DNA from 3 places in the Janthinobacterium glycogeni genome. Region 1 is predicted to be linked to each of the others. Evidence: predicted binding sites of a transcription regulator. Region 1 holds the regulator's gene; each other region holds the start of a gene.
The links. Region 1 encodes FNR, which switches genes on or off when oxygen is low (the NO sensors DNR and NnrR bind a similar motif). Its sites were predicted from a motif close to TTGATNNNNATCAA; they were not measured.
Positions count from the first base shown of each region.

Region 2: a site for FNR is predicted at 1,394-1,407, ahead of ACQ4W4_RS10435 (serine protein kinase). Genes of this name have one in related genera too.
Region 3: a site for FNR is predicted at 1,599-1,612, ahead of paaA (1,2-phenylacetyl-CoA epoxidase subunit PaaA). Genes of this name have one in related genera too.

Region 1 covers NZ_JBNYXP010000006.1:376,128-380,337, forward strand. Annotated here, with positions in the region: gene ACQ4W4_RS16820 (response regulator) at 1-1,546, opposite strand, end outside; gene fnr (fumarate/nitrate reduction transcriptional regulator Fnr) at 1,786-2,544, shown strand; gene ACQ4W4_RS16830 (FixH family protein) at 2,682-3,206, opposite strand; gene ccoG (cytochrome c oxidase accessory protein CcoG) at 3,306-4,210, opposite strand, start outside.
Region 2 covers NZ_JBNYXP010000003.1:423,870-428,079, forward strand. Annotated here, with positions in the region: gene ACQ4W4_RS10425 (hypothetical protein) at 1-8, opposite strand, end outside; gene ACQ4W4_RS10430 (chymotrypsin family serine protease) at 158-1,336, opposite strand; gene ACQ4W4_RS10435 (serine protein kinase) at 1,594-3,561, shown strand; gene ACQ4W4_RS10440 (DUF444 family protein) at 3,564-4,210, shown strand, end outside.
Region 3 covers NZ_JBNYXP010000002.1:242,803-247,012, forward strand. Annotated here, with positions in the region: gene paaC (1,2-phenylacetyl-CoA epoxidase subunit PaaC) at 1-199, opposite strand, end outside; gene paaB (1,2-phenylacetyl-CoA epoxidase subunit PaaB) at 212-496, opposite strand; gene paaA (1,2-phenylacetyl-CoA epoxidase subunit PaaA) at 525-1,514, opposite strand; gene paaX (phenylacetic acid degradation operon negative regulatory protein PaaX) at 1,782-2,711, shown strand; gene ACQ4W4_RS06645 (hypothetical protein) at 2,830-3,084, opposite strand; gene ACQ4W4_RS06650 (M14 family metallopeptidase) at 3,226-4,210, shown strand, end outside.

The DNA of each region.
Region 1 (4,210 bases):
TCTCGGTGAACTTGATGGCGTTGCCGGCCAGGTTGACGAGAATTTGCTGCAGCCGCTGGGCGTCGCCCACGAGGCGGCGCGGCACGTCGGGCTCGACGGCGATGGCCAGTTCCAGTTCCTTTTCGCCCGCATTCATGGTCATCGTCGTGGCCAGCGTGTTCATGACCTCGTCGAGGTCGAATTCGACGGGCGACAATTCCATGCGGCGTGCCTCGATCTTCGAATAATCGAGCACGTCGTTGAGGATGCCCAGCAGCGACTGGCCCGCCACGCGCACCATGGTCAGATATTTGCGCTGTTCCGTGTCGAGCTTGGTATTGCCCAGCAAATACACCATGCCCAGCACGGCATTGAGGGGCGTGCGGATTTCATGGCTCATGTTGGCCACGAAATCGCTCTTCGCGCGGTTGGCCGCCTCGGCCCGGTCGCGCTCCTGCTCCAGCTCCGCCGCGCGCGCTTCGAGTTCCTGCTGCAGGCGGTCGCGTTCGCCCATCAGGCCGTTGAACGCTTCCGTCAGTTCGCCGATTTCGTCGCGCTGCAGCACCGGTACGGGCGTGAAGCGGCTGCCGCTGGTGCGCAGCGCCTGCAGGGTGTCGCGCAGGCGCACCAGCGGCGAGAGCAGGCGCACGGTGACCCAGCCCAGCACGGCTGCGGCCAGCAGCGAGGCGAGTATGCTCCACAGCACCAGACGGTACAGCACGCCGTCGAACGGTTCGAAGGCGTCGTCGAGGGGCAGCGAGGCGGCCAGCAGCCAGTTCACCGATTTCAGGCGCTTGAAGCTGTTGACGGCCGTGATGCCGCGGCTGTTGGTGCTGACCATGCTGCCTTCGCCATCCATCTTCAGCAGCTGCGTGGTCGTCAGGTTGGCGTTCGGCTGGCGCGGCTGCAGCAAGCGGCTGGTATCGGGATGCAGCACGTAGCGCGGCACGGCGCCGCGCGTGAGGATGAAATAATAGCCGCTCTTGCCGATCTTTTCCGAGCGCAGGCGTCCCAGCAGGTTGTCCTTGTACAGGCGCAGCACGCCGATCACCACGCCGGCCACCTGGCCATCGGCGGCCAGCACGGGCGCGGCCATCTGCACGATGGGCATGCCGCTCGATTTGCCCAGCATCGGCTCGGTGATCATGGGCTGGCGCGTGCGCAGCACGGTCTGGAAATACTCGCGCTCGGCGACGTTGATGCCGGCGCGCCCCGCCACTTCCGGCATGTCGGCCACGACGGCGCCGTGCGCGTCGAGCACCAGCACGTCGTCGAACAGCACCAGCATCGAGCGGCGCGAATAGTAGTCGCGCAATTGGGCGGGCTGGGCGATCAGTTCCGGCGGCTGCTGCCGGGCCGTCAGGGTGACGATCTGCAGCAGCATGGCCAGCTTGTCGTCGAGTTCGGCGGCGGTGCGGGTGATCAGCGACGACTGCTGACTCAGCAGTACCCGGGTGAAGTCGGCGCGCATGTGCTGCACCTGGATCATGGTGACCAGCGCGATCATGGCGATCGAGGTCAGGCTGGTGGCCAGCGCGACTTTTGCTTTGATGCCGAGAGGCTTCATGATTTCCTTTTCAGTACCGGGCGGCACAGGCGGCAGATAATGCTGTCAGGAATTTTCCTATCAATACCCCAGCTTAGCAAGCGCCGCCACGCAAATTGCCCTCTCCGCATGGGCTTTTGACGATGTTGCCATATAATTAAAGGCTGGACGTGGTTTATTCGCCGAAATTGCGGTGAAATTGGCACACGGCAACCCTGTATGCAGTAAACTTCTTATTGCATTTTCTAAAAGGTACCGACATGACTGAAGCGCTCCTTACTCCGACCTTGCCCACAGTGACCGTGGAAGCGTTGCGTGCGCGATGCTCGACCTGCAGCATGCATCAATTGTGCCTGCCGATGGGCCTCGATGTGGGCGACATGGACAGGCTCGACCAGATCATCGGCCGCCGGCGCAAGATCGTGCGCGGCGCTTCGCTGTTCCGCATCGGCGACTCGTTCCAGAATCTGTATGCGATCCGCCTGGGGCACTTCAAGACCTACCAGATCAATCCTGGCGGCGAAGAGCAGGTGACGGGTTTCCAGATGGCCGGCGAACTGCTGGGCATGGACGCCATCAGCGCCGACCGCCACCACTGTAATGCGGTGGCGCTGGAAGACAGCGAAGTGTGTGAAATCCCGTTTTCCAGCCTGGAACAATTGCTGGGCAATATGCCGACCCTGCTGCGCCATTTCCATCGCATGATGAGCCAGGAAATCACACGCGAGCAAAGTGTCATGCTGTTGCTGGGCAACATGCAGGCGACGCAGCGTTTTGCCGCCTTTATCGTCAACCTGGCGTCGCGCTATGAAGCGCGCGGCTATTCGGCCAGCAAATTTCAACTGCGCATGTCGCGCGAGGAAATCGGCAACTACCTGGGCCTGACCATCGAAAGCGTCAGCCGTTTATTGTCGAAATTCAAGAAGGAAGGCTGGCTGCGCGTCTCCAACCGCGAGATCGAGATCCTGCAGCCGGCCAAGTTGAAGGCTATTACGGCCGGCACGGACGTCTGCAAATAACAGCACCGTCAAAACCTACTGCGCGTCGCGCTTTGCGGCCTGCGATGCTCGCTGGCTCGGCGCCCCCGTGCATAGCACAGCTGTGCTTCTCAGCCACAAATCACTGCCGCTCGCTACGGTTTTCCCGGCACTGTACGTTATAGTTCCTCATCGGCATGCAGCGCGATGCTGCGTTGCAGCGGCCAGGTCCAGATGCCCGACAGGCGCCACTCGCGTTTGTCGTTTTCCACCAGCACCTGCCAGCGGCTGCGCTCGAGCATCGGCAGCGCCACGGAAAAATTGCCGGCCGCATCGGGCTGCACCAGCAGCTTGATATCCTTTTCCGGCAGGGTCGCATGCGCCAGGTGCAGCAGCAAAGGCTTCTGGTACGCCTTGCCGAAGCTGTGCACGGAACCGCTGAGGCGCGCTGCAGCGACGTCATATGACAGGGTCGTATCCATGGCCAGGTCGCTGGCGATCGTGTCGCGCTTCAAATCCTGGTTGATCGCCTTGCCCTGCTTGTAATAGTCGCCCACCACCAGCGCGTCGGGCTGCGTAAACGCGATATAGCCCATGAAGCTGCCGACGACCACGGACAGGCCGGGACCGATCATCAGCAGCCATGGCCAGCGATGCTTGTACCACGGTGCAACGGGAGGTTGCAGTTTCAGACTGTCGGACATGGTATTTCTCCTGTGTAAACGGCCAGTCCCCATGCGGGGACTGACCTTCCTGCAACTTCGTGGCGGCGAGGGCAGCCGGTCCCCGTCCGCCTTTCCTTGTTAACGTGGCACGATGAAGACCGCGCTTTCACGCACATGCAGCGACGGGTCGTCCAGCGAGTGCAATTCGATCGCAATCTTGTTCGAGCCCTTTTCGCCGACGCCGTGCGGCACGCGCAGGCGGATCGGCCAGCCCAGCGTTTCCGTCGGCTGCAAGGTCACTTCTTCGCGCGTCAGCAAGGTCAGGCCCGGCAAGCCGGAAGCGCTGATTTTGAAATGCTGGCTTTGCTCGGAGGTGTTCATGATCTGCAGACGATAGACGTTTTCGATCATGCCGTCTTCCACTTCGCGTCCCATCGAACCGCGGTCGCGGATCACGTCCATTTTCAGCGGCGTGCGCAGCGCCAGCGAAGTACACACGGCGATGATGATCAGGGCCAGGATGGACGTGTAGATCAGCACGCGCGGGCGCATGGCGCGCTGGCGGATCTGCTTCGAATTGAAGTTGTTTTCCATCGCATGGTCGGTGCTGTAGCGTATCAGCCCCCGTGGCCGCTCGACCTTGTCCATCACGCTGTTGCAGGCATCGACGCAGGCGGCGCAGCCGATGCATTCATACTGCAGGCCGTTGCGGATATCGATACCGGTCGGACACACCTGTACGCACAAGGTGCAATCGATGCAGTCGCCCAGCTTGTCGTTGTTGCCGGCCTTCTTGCTCATGGCGCCGCGTGGTTCGCCGCGCTTGGCATCGTAGGTGATGATCAGGGTGTCCTGGTCGAACATGGCGCTCTGGAAGCGCGCGTAGGGGCACATGTATTTGCACACCTGCTCGCGCAGCCAGCCCGCGTTGCCGTAGGTTGCCAGGCTGTAGAACAAGACCCAGAACCATTCCCAGGGACCGAAATTGAGGGTGGTCACCTCGCGCGCCAGTTCCTTGATCGGCGTGAAGTAGCCGACAAAGG
Region 2 (4,210 bases), on a different contig from region 1:
TTTGACATGACAACCCTCCTGAGGCATTCCATGATACACGCGGCCATCCGGCGCTGCGGCGCCGTTCGCCGGGCACAACCATGCATGGCTGCGGCCTCTCATACAATCATCATCGTGCAAAAAGCAGCGTTATGCAAGGCGGCGCCTGGCAGCGTGCTCAAGTGTACAAATTGATGTCGAGCGCCACCACGACCCGCCGCATCTGGTTGGCAAACGTGATGTTATTGCCGCCGGCAAACAGAAGGCCGACGGGATTGCGCTGCTGGTTCCAGGTCCAGATGGACGAGCCGGAATCGCCGCCCGCGCTGAATGCCCCGCTCACGCCCGTGATGGCGATCTGGTCCTGGAACAGCGCGATCCTGCCGCCGCCGTAATTGACGTTGATGGTGGCGCCCAGGCCCGTGATGCGGCCCTGCGTCAATTGCGTCGTGCGGCCGGACTTGCCGACCATCATGCCCAGCGCGGGTGCCACCAGCGCATTGCTGATACGGAAGTAGGCGGGCACGCCGCCGTTCAGGTAGACCAGTTCGGGACGCACCCGGTCTGGCCAGGCCCAGCCGGTGGCGCAATCGACAAAATTGACGCCGCCGCTGAAATTGATGGGCACGAAGCGTTCGAGCACGGCCACCTGGTCTTGCGGACAACGTCCCCCGTCGATGGGACCAGGCTGCACGATGCAGTCGTTGAACACGCCGCCGTTGGAATTGGCCAGCACGTGATTATTGCTAAGGATCATCAGGCGGCTGTTACGCGGCGCGCTGCGGCCCACGGCCAGGCAGCCGATGGTGCCGGCCGTGATGCGGAAATGCCCGACCGACACCCCGCCCGGCGCCGGCCGCAAGCGGAAACGGTGGGGCTGCGCGTCGATCACGCCAGTGACGACGATGTTGACGGGCACTTTGTCGCTGGCCACGGCGCGCACGCCCATGGCCCCAACGATGGCGGCCTTGGCGCGGTCGACGGAAGTGGGTTCGGCCACGTACAGGGTCAGGGCGGGCATGCCCGGCTCGCCGGACGAACTGTCGCTGGCGCCCTCGCCCAGTCCGATGGACACGCCCTGGATATTGCCGCCGTCGCTGAAGGCGTCGGCCGCCCGCGCGCCGCCCGCCTGGGAAATACCCTGGCGCATGCCGTCTTCGATGCTGCGCTTGATTTCCAGCAGTTCCATGCTGACGCCGCTCAGGGCGTCGGGCACCTCCGAGACGGACGCGCTCTCGATCGTATTGTCGTCTTCGCCGGGCACGGAAAATTGGCCGACGGCCTCTTCATCGTCCGCACTTTGTCCCCTGCCGCTGCCGCCAGGCGGAGCGCTGAAACCATTCTCGTTACCTATCATTATGTTCTCCTCGTGGGTCGTCGCAAGATCAGTGTGGACGTGCCGTGCGGGCCGGTATTGATCTGGATTGAACGGCGCTGAGGCAGGGCTGCCCTGTCTTAAATGGGCGCAGCGAGGATAAAAATAGTTCCCTCGTCAAGGTTGAGCGAGATCAGTCGTGCGGGCAGAGGCAGGGCCGTATACTTGACTGGCAGGCTGGAACTGGGCCTGCACACGGCAGCAACGGTATGGATGGGGAAATAATGAAGAGTCCTGGTATGCCACGCCAATCCGATGACGACGCGCCTGCGGGCGAGCAAGGCCAGCATGCGGGTTTTGTGCAGGGCATGGCGGCCTGGGCGGAAAAACACCGCATCAGTCCCTGGCGTGGCAGTTTTGCCGACTTCATCGAGCAAATCCTGCCCGGCCGCGCGGGCCTGCTGACGCGCAGCGCGCACCAGTATCTGTGGGACATGATGCGCTGGAACGGCCAGACCGACGACAGCGGGCGCTTCCGCTGCCGCCTGTTCGACGACGAGCTGTTCGGCATCGACGAGGCGATCGACCGGGTCGCCGCCTACTTCAAGGCGGCCGCCGCCGGCTCCGAGGTGGGCCGGCGCATGCTGTTGCTGCTGGGCCCGCCATCGGGCGGCAAGTCGACCATGGTGATCCTGCTCAAGCGGGGGCTGGAAGAATACAGCCACAGCAGCGAAGGCGCGCTATATGGCATCGCCGGCTGTCCCGTGCACGAATCGCCGCTGCATCTGGTGCCGCACAGCATGCGCGCCGACTTTCGCGCCAGCTATGATGCCGAGCTGCACGGCGAACCGTGTCCCCATTGCCGCGCCCGCCTGGAAGAACAGTATGGGGGCGACTTCCTGCGCATGCCTGTCGAGCGCATCCACCTGTCCGAGGCGGGCCGCTGCGGCATCGGCACGTATGCGCCGCACGATCCCACCACGGCCGACCTGGCCGACCTGGTCGGTTCCGTCGACCTGTCGAAAGTGGTGCAGTACGGCGACGAAGGCGATCCGCGCGCCTGGTCGTGGTCCGGCGCCGTGTATGCGGCCAGCCGCGGCATGCTCGAAATGATCGAAATCCTCAAGGTCAAGCGGGAATTTCTCTACCTGCTGCTGACATTGACGCAGGAAAAGAATGTCAAGGTGTCGCGCTTCCCCCTGATTTACCTCGATGAAACCATCGTCGCGCACACGAATCTGGCGGAATTTCGCAAGTTCATGCAAGAAAGCGAAAACGAGGCCCTGCTCGACCGCATGGTCATCGTGCAAGTGCCGTATACGCTCAATTACCGCGAAGAAGCACGCATTTACCGCAAGTTGATCCAGGCGGCAGCACCCGCCTTCCGCGACGTGCACCTCGATCCGCATGTGCTGCATGCGGCGGCCGTGTTTGCCATCCTGAGCCGCTTGCCCGAGGGCGACGACAAGGAAGCCGAGCTGGTCAAGAAACTGCGCGTATACGCCGACGAAGACGTCGACGACTTGCAGCATGCCGATATCCGCCGCCTGCGCGAGCGCGACAAGGCGCCCGACGAAGGCCTGGCGGGCGTGTCGCCCCGTTTCGTCATCAATGCCCTGTCGCACGCCATCATTTCCGCCCAGCGCAACAGCCTGTCCACCATGGACGTGCTGCTGGCCCTGAAAGACGGCATCGAAAGCGATGCGCGCATCGAACCGCGGCGCAAGCGCAAGTGGGTCGATTACCTGGTGCTCACGCGCAAGGATTTCTATAACCGCTGGGTCAAGGCCGACGTGCACAAGGCCTTGTTCGTGTCATTCGAGCAGGAAGCGCACGACTTGCTGAACAAATATCTCGATGAAGTCGAAGCCATGCTCGACAACCGCCAGATCCGCGACCCCATCACCAGCGAAGAACGCCGTCCCGACGAACGTTTCCTGCGCGCCGTGGAAGAAAAAATCCACATCAGCGACTCGGGCAAGCAGTCGTTCCGCCAAGAAGTGGTGCGCAAGGCCATGAGCGCCTTCAAGCGGGGCGAGGCGTTCGGCCTGGGCAGCCATGCGCAACTGCACGACGCCATCCAGCAATATCTGTTCGAGCAGCGGCGCGACGTGCTGCGTCTGGTGGGTTCAGCCAAGCGCCCCGATGACGACGTGCGGGCCAGGATTTCCGCCGTCGAACAGCGCCTGGTCGACGAATACGGCTACGACGCCCACAGCGCGCGCGAAGCGCTCAACTACGTGACTACCTTGCTGGCGCAGGAATAGCCATGTCCGCCACCATCTCGCCAGGCAAGGGCAAGCAGGATGGTCCTGCGGGAGCAACCGCGCCCGACCTGGCCCAGCCGTGGTACGGGCTGTTCTCGCGCGGCGCGCGCGACTGGCTGCGCCACAACCAGAAAGTGCGCGACGCCGTGCAGGCGCACTTGCCCGAGCTGATCGCCACGCCTGACCTGATCGGCGGGCCGCAGCAGCGCACGGTGCAAGTACCCATGCGCCTGCTCGAACATGCGCGTTTCCGTCTGGCGCCGGCGCGCAACAGCATGGGCGCGGGCCAGGGCGACGGCCAGCCCGGCGATATCCTGCGCGCGGCCGACCCTGCCGCCACGGGCGGGGCGGGAACGCAAGGCGAAGGCGGCGATGGCGAGGGCGCCGTGCGCCTGCTGCTGGAGTTTCCCATCGACGATATTCTCGACTGGCTGTGGGACGCCTTCGAGCTGCCGCACCTGAAGCCACGCCACGTGGGGCCGATCGACGAGGTACAGCTCGTGCGTAGCGGACTGGACCGTCATGGCGCCCGGTCGCGCCTTGACCGCCGGCGCACCGTCAAGGAAGCGATCAAGCGGCGCGCGCTGCAAACGCAGCCCGTGCCCTTCACCAATGAGGACTTGCGATACCGCCAAGTGCTGCCTCAGCC
Region 3 (4,210 bases), on a different contig from region 1:
CGTTTTCCAGTTCGGCCGCATAGCTGAACCACAGACGCGTCTGACCCAGCAAGTCCAGCGCCACGTTGGTCAGCGCCATGTCTTCTTCCAGCGCCGGCCCCTTGCCGCACAGCTGCGACAGCTGCTGGCTGAGGATCAGGGCATTGTCGCCCAGACGCAGCAGGTAATCGAACTTTTGTTGCGTGACCTTGTCATCCATTGCAGGCTCCCATCACAGGTTCTTGACTTCTTCCGGCATCGGGAAGAAGGTGGGATGGCGGTACACCTTGCTGTTCGACGGTTCGAACAGGGCGCCCTTGTCGCCCGGGCTGCTGGCGACGATATCGGCCGCGCGCACCACCCAGATGCTCACGCCTTCATTGCGCCGCGTGTAGACGTCGCGCGCATGGTTGACCGCCATGGTGGCGTCGGAAGCGTGCAGGCTGCCCACATGCTTGTGCGCCAGGCCGTGCTGGCTGCGGATGAAAACTTCCCACAAAGGCCATTCTTTGCTCATGTTGCTCTCCCCTATCTGTCTTATGTAATTACGCTGCCGCTTTGTTAGCGGCTTGCTTGTCTGCATACGCGACCAAGGCATCGCGGAACCATTCGCCGTCTGCATACGCTTTCACGCGCGTTTGCAGGCGTTCGCGGTTGCACGGGCCATTGCCCTTCAGGACATTGTTGAATTCGGCCCAGTCGATCTCGCCGAATTCATAATGGCCCGTTTCCGCATTGAACTTCAGGTCGGGATCGGGCACGGTCAAGCCCAGGTATTCGATTTGCGGCACGGTCTGGTCGACCATGCGCTGGCGCAATTCATCGTTCGAGAACAGCTTGATGCGCCATTGCGCCGACTGGGCGCTGTTGACGGAGGCGGCGTCGGACGGGCCGAACATCATCAAGGATGGCCACCACCAGCGGTTCAAGGCATCCTGCGCCATGGCCTTTTGCGCCGGCGTGCCCTTGCACAGCGACATCATGATGTCGTAGCCCTGGCGCGCATGGAACGATTCTTCCTTGCAGACACGGATCATGGCGCGCGCATACGGACCATAGGAACAGCGGCACAGGGGAATCTGGTTGATGATGGCGGAACCGTCGACCAGCCAGCCGATGGCGCCCATGTCGGCCCACGACAGGGTCGGATAGTTAAAGATGCTGGAATATTTGGCTTTTCCCGAGTGCAAGGCAGCGAGCAAATCGTCGCGTGAGACGCCCAGGGTTTCCGCAGCACTGTACAGGTACAGGCCGTGGCCCGCTTCGTCCTGGATCTTCGCCAGCAGGATCGATTTGCGTTTCAGGGTCGGTGCGCGCGTGACCCAGTTACCTTCAGGTAATTGGCCGACGATTTCCGAGTGCGCGTGCTGCGAAATCTGGCGGATCAGGGTCTTGCGGTAGGCGTCCGGCATCCAGTCCTTGGCCTCGATCTTGATGCCTTCGTCGATGCGCGCCTGGAAAGCGCGTTCTTCTTGACCCATGTCGTCGATCGAGCGGACGTTCTTGAGGCCGGTTTCAACCATTTGTGCGTACATGATGTGTCTCCCATGTCTTTGATTTTGCGCAGCAACGCGGTGCGATGAACAGATAATACGATACAAAAAACGATTTGCATACACTTGATGTGAATCATTTTAAAAAATCGTATCTTGTGCAGCTTTTTTGTGCGTATGATATTGCTGATGAGAAAACATTGCGAAGTGCCACCAGCGCTTCCGGCAAATTATTGCCGCGCTAACCGCGCAGCCAAGTAAACTGCTGTTTTTATTGAACCGACCGCAACACGGCCAGACCGGAACCACATGAAGAACACCCGCTGCACGGCATGGATAGCCGATTTCCTGGAAAGCGACCCACCGCGCTCGAAGTCCCTGGTGATGACCATCTTTGGCGACGCCATCGTGCCGCGGGGCGGCGCCATCTGGCTGGGCAGCCTGATCGAGCTGCTGGCGCCATTCGGCGTCAATGACCGGCTATTGCGCACCAGCGTGTTCCGCCTGGCGCAGGAGGGCTGGCTCAGCTCGCAGCGCGACGGCCGCCGCAGCGCCTATGCGATACGCCCGGAGGCGCTGGCCCGCTTCGAGCGCGCCTATCGCCGCATCTATGCGCCGCTGGTCGTGCACTGGGATGGCAGCTGGACCCTGGTGATCGGGCCGGCCGGCAGCATCGGCGCCGCCGAGCGGGGGGCGCTGCGCAAGGAATTATTGTGGGCCGGCTATGGCTTGATCTCTCCCGGCATCTTTGGCCACCCGGCCAGCAATGCGGAGGCGCTGGAAGATATCCTCGTGCGCAACGAGGTGCAGGGCAAGCTGTATGTCTGCCACACCACGGAATTGCCAGGTGTCAGTACGCGTCCTCTGCGCGACATGGTGGGCGATTGCTGGGACTTGTCGGAAGTGATGGCCGGCTACGAAAAATTCATCGCCAGCTTCCAGCCGCTGCTGACCCTGCTACAGGAAGCACCCGTGTTCGATGCCGAGCAGGCGTTCGTCATCCGCTCGCTGCTGACGCACGCCTACCGCCGCGTGCAATTGCACGACCCGCAACTGCCCGTCGAACTGCTGCCCGAACCGTGGCCCGGCACGCAAGCCTATGCGCTGGCGCGCGACCTGTACCGCATCACGTACGCGGCGGCCGAGGAACATATCCTGGCGACCCTGCGGCGCGAGGATGAACAGGCACCGGACGTGGAGCCCTGGTTTTTTGAACGCTTCGGCGGCCTGAACACCTGACAAAACGTCCATGGCGGCGTTGCAGGGCCTGGGCGTACGTTCGTACTGCCTGCGGCCCCGCGCCTTGCCTTGGCCCTGGCCATTTTTCAGGCGTTCAGGAATAAGTCAGCGCCTGCGCTCACTGTTTGGCTACCACTTGTTTCGCCCCTGCCAATAAATCCTGTCCCAGCTTTTCCAGCGCATTGGCCTGCACCAGCATGGTGTCGAGGATGGCAACGTTGAAGGTGAATTCGGCCGGCGTCGTATAGCCGGGAAAGCGTATGATGCGCAGCAATTCCTGCAAGGTCGTGCCCTTGCCCAGGTGCGCCAGGGCATCGCTGAGCGCGCTGATTTTCTTTTCCAGTTCGCGGATGTGTTTGCCGTTGTCTTCCATGATGCTCTCCCTGTGTCGGAGCTTCCACGTTAGCAAAGCACGTCCGCCATCGCTTGCGCCAGCACAAAGGCCGCCGCAAAACAGGTATCATCGCGCCATTGCACACGATGCAAAACCCATACGTTTTTATCAGGAACACTCATGACCATTAAAATCAGCCAGCAATTCGACGCCGGCGCGATCGAGGTGCTGCGCGCCGACGATGCCCAATCCATCGAGCTGAACATCCGCAAGGATTCCCACGCCGACATCACGCAGTGGTTTTACTTCCGCCTGCAAGGTGCGCAAGGCGAGGCGTGCACGATCCGCTTCATGAATGCCGGCAAGTCGGCCTACCCGGACGGCTGGAAAGATTACCAGGCCGTGGCCAGCTACGACCGCGAAACCTGGTTCCGCGTGCCCACCAGCTTTGACGGCACGGTGATGACCATCGAACACACGCCGGAAGAAGAAAGCGTGTACTACGCCTACTTCGAACCGTATCCATGGGACCGCCACCTGGCCCTGATCGACAGTGCGCAAGCGTCGCCGCTGGTGCGCCTGGTCGACCTGGGCAGCACCGTGGAAGGCCGCGACATGAATCTGCTGGTGGTCGGCGACGCCGATGCCGAGAAAAAAGTCTGGGTCATCGCGCGCCAGCATCCGGGCGAGACGATGGCCGAATGGTTTGTCGAAGGCATGCTTGAAGCCTTGCTGGACCAGGCCAATCCATTTGCCCGCCAGTGCCTGCAGGACGCCGTCTTCTACGTGGTGCCGAACATGAACCCGGACGGTTCCGTGCACGGCAACCTGCGCACCAACGCGGCCGGCGCCAACCTGAACCGCGAATGGATGACGCCGACCATGGAGCGCAGCCCGGAAGTGTTCCTGGTAAAACAGAAAATGCATGAAATCGGCTGCGACCTGTTCCTCGACGTGCATGGCGACGAAGGCTTGCCGTACGTGTTCGTGGCCGGCAGCGACGCGCTGGAAAATTTCACGCCGGCACAAAAAGCCGAGCAAGACCGCTTCATCGCCGACTTCAAGGTGGCCAGCCCCGACTTCCAGGATGAGCACGGCTATGAAGACGGCCCGTTCACGCCGGAAGTGCTGACCATGGGTTCGCCCCACATCACGCACGCCTTCG